2 regions of the Pectobacterium actinidiae genome follow, and region 2 is predicted to be linked to the other one. Evidence: predicted binding sites of a transcription regulator. Region 2 holds the regulator's gene; the other holds the start of a gene.

Region 1 (3,202 bases), 440 kb from region 2:
TTCAATATCAAAACGCATTGGCGTATTGGTATAAAGGTAAGCGGCTTTATTCATATAAACATGGCGTGATGATAAATCTTTAATACCCCATGGTTCATTTAAACATTCCATCATAATAATCAAATTACGAATATAATCAGTTATGTTTGCTTGTGATGATGGCATCCTGCCCTCCTTAATAGGCCGGAATTAATTCAGCGGATCAATTTAGCTAAGTAATGTCGAGTATGCTTGTGCGCATATCCCGGTAGGTTTCCATATTCTTTGTAGCCCAATTTTTCGTAAAACCCCTTGGCCTGAAATCCGAATGTATCCACGTAAGCCAGATGGCAACCACGCTTTAATGCTTCTTTTTCAGCAACTTGCATAAGTTGACGCCCAAGCCCACTTTTACGATATTTCTCACTCACCCAAAGATATTGAACTTCTAATGCGCCCCACCAGGTTCTGGAGATTAACCCTGCGATAATATTGTTTTCATCGTCTTTGAAATTTAAAAAGAGAGGAGAAATATCAACAGCTTCGTACTGTTCATTGTGTTTCCAAAGGCTTGCTATTACAAACTCTTCCTCATCTGAATCTGGTGTGTTAGTAATATTTAGATTCATTACAATAAAACCTCATTATTAGCACGCTAAATTATACTTCCAATGTGAATGTTTCTTTATCATATAAAACATATTTAGGCAAGAGTGAATTTCACTCGTTCTTGGGTTGCTATATTGTTCTATGATAAGAAACATAATCTGATATGTATTGATTGTGTATCTTTATGATAATCAACAAGTAAGCACGTATTTGCCTCACCAGGGAAAATACCGGATTATTTATAATAAAAATGGATGTTATATCAAAGATTTTTTTATGAGTGAGTTAATTTTTTTATAATTTTCTTGAAACCTAATGCCGACTAAACACCGGGAAAGGTTATGATCAATCTGGCTTGAGCCTGAGTTGGCTGTTTCAGACATTCACCTCACCACTTAATACCTCGCCTTTTTCTATTACGCTAACGGATTTATCCTGCGCTGATTGTCCATAACTCTAAAGATTATGATAACTTCCGCTGTCGTGAGTGCCGGTGCCTTGTGGGCTAATAGCAATTTCGTATTAAATTTCAGGAAGATTTTAAGATCTAATGTATCGATCAGTCTATAACCCTTTTACCATGGGTATGACAAAATAAAAAGATCACTCAGAGTCTTTAAATAATGGAAGACCTTGAGATTTTCGCCAACATTTTATTTCGTTAAGAATACCTTTTAGTGAATTATCTCTTCCATCAGATAGATAAAAAAACCATTACCTTCAGGATGAAGTACGATCCTGTCAAAATGCTCAACCAAATTATCTAAATATATTTCTGGTCCCGTTGCTTTAATCCCCATTGGATTATCAAAAAAACCTGACAAGTAAGAAATAAATGCTTCTTCAGTATAATCCTCAAGCTTTTCTTTTAAATTCATATGTTCACCATTATTGGTCTATCTGGTCCAGCGGCGATTGCGGCGTTGCTGTTTCAGGCGCTGCCGACGGCATCATCTTCTTACATCATGGCTCGTCAGCTTGGCGGTGATGCGCCATTGATGGCGGGCATCATTGCGGTTCAAACTTTAGTGGCGGGAGTTGCGTTGCCGTTTGCCGTTCTTGGACTCACTGGGCTGCTATAAATTTATCGTATGTTCTTTTTGTAACAATGCCTTGTTGATTGCATGGTGATTTATTCTTTTTTATCTATTTGTATTTTAAGTCAATTAATCCATTAATTGAAATGGTAATAATAACGCGTATAGTTATCATTTACTTTTCTGTGCAAATGTTGACAAAAGTTGCCTCAGCATCTCGCCAAAATCACCATCAGTTAACCGAGGATATACCATGTCTTTTAGAGTTACTCGCGCCGAAAAAACGCGCGTTTGTGATTCTTCGCTGGCCGGAGTAAAACCATTCGGCGTCTCTCTTCTCGCCCTGTTGATCTCAGCCTCTTTTTTGCCTGCTCAGGCCGCTGCCGAAGAAAGCCCTGCTTCAGGTGATACGCTTGTCGTTAGCGCTAATACCAACGCAGAAGCCAGCGATCCACAGGATTACAGCGTGAAAGTGACTAACGCCGGAACGAAGATGACGCTGACGCCGCGTGATATCCCGCAGTCGGTGAGTGTCATCAGCCAGCAGCGTATCGAAGATCAGAATCTGCAAACGATTGGCGAGGTGATGGCGAACACGACGGGTGTGTCTTCTAAAATTATCGACTCCGAACGTGTGACGTATTTTGCTCGTGGCTTCCGCATCAATAATTATCTGTTCGACGGGATTCCGACGGTTGTTAACGAAATCTGGGATTTTGGTGATTCAGGCTCAGACACGGCGATTTACGATCGTATCGAGGTGGTGCGCGGGGCGACTGGGCTCATGACCGGAACGGGCAACCCTGCTGCTGCTGTGAATATGGTGCGCAAGCATGCGGACAGTCGTGAATTCAAAGGCTCGGTATCCGGGAGTTACGGCTCGTGGGATAAACAACGGATGGTGGCCGATCTGTCTGCGCCACTGACGGAGTCTGGTAATGTGCGTGGGCGTGTGATTGCAGGCTATCAGGATAATGATACCTGGCTTGACCGTTACCACAGCCGCAAAAAATTCCTCTACGGCGTGATTGATGCCGATGTCACAGATTCTACGACGTTGTCGCTTGGCTATGATTACCAGGAACACAACACAGATAGCCCAACCTGGGGCGGCTTGCCAACATGGTTTACCGATGGCAGCCCGACTAATTTTGGGCATAAATTTAACCCCGCACCGAACTGGAGCTACTCCGATAAAACGTCGAGAAAAGTCTTTGCCGATCTGACTCAGCGTTTTGATAACGGCTGGCAGGTGCGTATGAACGGGACGCATGGCGAAACCAACTTCGATTCCAAACTGATGTATGCCAATGGTTTCCCGGATAAAGATACCGGAATACTGGTTGATCCGTATGGCTACAATATCGGTGCTTACGGTGGATGGAATAAAGGAACCCGTAAGGTTGATGCGGTGGATACCTATGCTTCCGGCCCGTTTGAGCTACTGGGACGCCAACATGAGTTGGTGATAGGTGGCAGCTACAATCGACAACGTAGCCAGTTCTATAACTCGCAATCGACGATCAGCTCGGCAGACATGGGGAATTACTATAACTGGAATGGCAATATTGCCGAAC
Region 2 (3,202 bases):
GTCGATCAAACGTGACGTCGAGTGGCTGGGTTTTTCATGGAGCGGCGACGTTCGTTATTCTTCTGATTATTTCGATCAACTACATGCCTATGCGGTTGAATTGATTAGTAAAGGGCTGGCTTACGTCGATGAGCTGACGCCTGAGCAGATTCGTGAATACCGTGGTACGCTGACGGCACCAGGCAAAAACAGCCCTTATCGCGACCGTACCGTGCAAGAAAACCTGGCGCTGTTTGAAAAAATGCGCAACGGCGGGTTTGCGGAAGGGACGGCCTGTTTACGTGCAAAAATCGATATGGCATCGTCTTTTATCGTGATGCGCGATCCGGTGTTGTATCGTATTAAATTTGCCGATCATCACCAGACGGGCAACAAGTGGTGCATCTATCCGATGTATGACTTCACCCACTGCATTTCCGATGCGCTGGAAGGGATCACGCATTCACTGTGTACGCTGGAATTCCAGGATAACCGCCGTCTATATGACTGGGTGCTGGATAACATCACTATTCCTTGCCACCCGCGTCAGTACGAATTCTCCCGCCTTAATCTCGAATACGCGATTATGTCCAAGCGTAAGCTGAATCAGCTGGTTGTGGAAAACGTCGTTGAAGGATGGGACGATCCGCGTATGCCGACCATCTCTGGTCTGCGCCGTCGTGGTTACAGCGCGTCATCTATCCGTGAGTTTTGTGTGCGTATCGGCGTAACGAAGCAGGATAACAACGTGGAAATGGCCGCGCTAGAGTCCTGTATTCGTGATGACCTGAATGAGAATGCTCCACGTGCAATGGCGGTGTTGGATCCGGTCAAAGTCGTAATCGAGAATTTGCCAGCTGAGCACGAAGAATTTGTCGCGATGCCAAACCATCCGAACAAGCCGGAAATGGGCTCACGTCAGGTCGCATTCAGCCGCGAAGTTTACATCGATCGCGCTGACTTCCGCGAAGAGGCCAACAAACAGTACAAGCGTCTGGTGCTGGGTAAAGAAGTGCGTCTGCGTAATGCCTATGTGATCAAAGCTGAGCGTATTGATAAAGATGAGCAGGGCACCATCACTACGATCTACTGTAGCTATGATGCGGAAACGCTGAGCAAAGATCCGGCTGACGGCCGTAAAGTGAAAGGTGTTATCCACTGGGTTTCTGCGGCACACGCGGTACCAGCAGAATTCCGCTTGTACGATCGCCTGTTCAGTGTGGCAAATCCAGGGGCGGCGGAGGATTTCCTGTCGACGATTAATCCAGATTCACTGAAAATTACGCAAGGCTTTGTGGAAGCGAGCCTGACGCAGGCGGAAGTAGAGAAAGCGTATCAGTTTGAGCGCGAAGGCTATTTCTGTGCGGACCGCGTTTACTCCAGTGCCGAGCATTTGGTGTTTAACCGTACGGTTGGACTGCGAGATACCTGGGTAGGCTAAGGCCACGGGTAAGAAGACAAAAATAAAACCGCCTTGGCGGTTTTATTTTTTTATGCGGTCGATTTATTTATCGCGTGGAATCGTGCAGGGTTTCATCCTCTCGGCAATCCCCTTCACTGCAATGCCCATAGAGATACAGACTGTGGTTGGACAGTTTGATGCCGTGTCTTTCTGCGATCTCACGCTGACGCGCTTCGATAGACTCATCGCGGAATTCAATGACTTTGCCACAGTCGAGGCAAATTAAGTGATCGTGATGATGCTGCTGCGTCAATTCAAAGACGGATTTTCCACCTTCGAAGTTATGACGAGTGACGATACCCGCATCATCAAACTGGTTGAGTACGCGATAGACGGTAGCAAGACCAATCTCTTCGCCCATATCAATCAGTTTCTTATATAAATCTTCCGCACTGACGTGATGGCAGACAGGGTCCTGTAACACTTCCAGTATTTTCAGTCTTGGAAGAGTGACTTTCAGGCCGGCCTTCTTTAATGCGGTGTTGTTGTCAGTCATGCGGGTTTAATCCTGTTGCTTACTTATCAATGGAGGCTGCCTAGCCTATGACATCGGTCGGCTCAAAAAATGCAAAAGCGTCTCAATTATAGAACCGCGCATACAAAATGAAAACAAGCGAATGTTAACAATATTGTCCCTATTCACACTATTGGTATACAACGCAATTCGTTGTTGGTGAATGAGGAAATGATGATGCACGTACAAAGCCGATGGGATTATTGTACAGGTTTACTGATAGAAGTTAAAAAAATGTATCAATTATTATGAAAGGTTTTACCTATCAATACTGTTTTGGCTCTGATAGCGCTTATCAGAGCCAAAATGGCTTAGCCAACCAGCTCTTTCAGGTTCAGCTCATCGCTGATCTGGTTCACCCACGTTGTCACGCGTTCGCTGGTCAGTTCAGGCTGACGATCTTCATCGATAGCCAAGCCGATGAAGTGATTGTCGTCGGCGAGTCCTTTAGAGGCTTCAAAGTAATAGCCCTCTGTTGGCCAGTGACCGACAATCGTCGCGCCGCGTGGCTCAATAATGTCACGGATGGTGCCCATGGCATCACAGAAGTATTCTGCATAGTCTTCCTGATCGCCGCAGCCAAACAGAGCAACCAATTTTCCTGTGAAATCCACTTCTTCCAACGACGGGAAGAAGTCATCCCAATCGCACTGAGCTTCACCGTAATACCAGGTTGGAATACCCAGCAGCAGAATATCGAAACCTTCGAGATCTTCTTTGCTGCTTTTAGCGATGTCATGAACATCAGCAACGTTGGTGCCTAACTGCTGTTGAATCGTTTTGGCGATGTTTTCAGTGTTGCCAGTATCACTGCCAAAAAATATTCCGATGAGTGCCATGAATTGAATAACCTCTTGATTCCTAATGGTATGGTGTAATATTTCACCCACTTATCTGTTAATAATAACAGACACTCACATCGGGAGAAACTCGTATCGGTAAGGATGCGTAAATCAAGAGTATGTGAAATGCGAAGGTAAGTAAGAAAACGAAAACATCCCTACGGAGACTAAAATCCCTATGATAAATAGGGATTATGCTCTCGGTCTGAGATTACGCGCACATTTCCTTAATGGTGTTGAGGTTATTTATTTATAACTGCGTTTCATTTTTTATGAATTCACTTTTTATTTTATTTTTTGTTTCGATTGTAATTAAAAGCAGACTTCTGTTTGTGAAGAATAAAAATCACGGAGCGGTACATTGCTATTCGTGGGAATTAAAGTGCTTACAAAAGATAATGTTTT

The links. The regulator Fur, encoded in region 2, represses iron uptake genes when iron is present. The targets are predictions, from matches to a motif close to ATAATAATGAGAACNACTATCAA.
Region 1: the regulator Fur is predicted to act here: its motif matches at 1,778-1,800, upstream of fhuE (ferric-rhodotorulic acid/ferric-coprogen receptor FhuE).

What each region holds. Positions count from the first base shown of each region.
Region 1 covers NZ_JRMH01000001.1:765,904-769,105, forward strand. Annotated here, with positions in the region: gene KKH3_RS03225 (helix-turn-helix transcriptional regulator) at 1-165, opposite strand, end outside; gene KKH3_RS03230 (GNAT family N-acetyltransferase) at 195-608, opposite strand; partial or broken gene KKH3_RS03235 (bacteriocin immunity protein) at 1,192-1,466, opposite strand; gene KKH3_RS03240 (AEC family transporter) at 1,467-1,670, shown strand; gene fhuE (ferric-rhodotorulic acid/ferric-coprogen receptor FhuE) at 1,879-3,202, shown strand, end outside.
Region 2 covers NZ_JRMH01000001.1:1,209,242-1,212,443, forward strand. Annotated here, with positions in the region: gene glnS (glutamine--tRNA ligase) at 1-1,420, shown strand, start outside; gene fur (ferric iron uptake transcriptional regulator) at 1,488-1,937, opposite strand; gene fldA (flavodoxin FldA) at 2,267-2,794, opposite strand.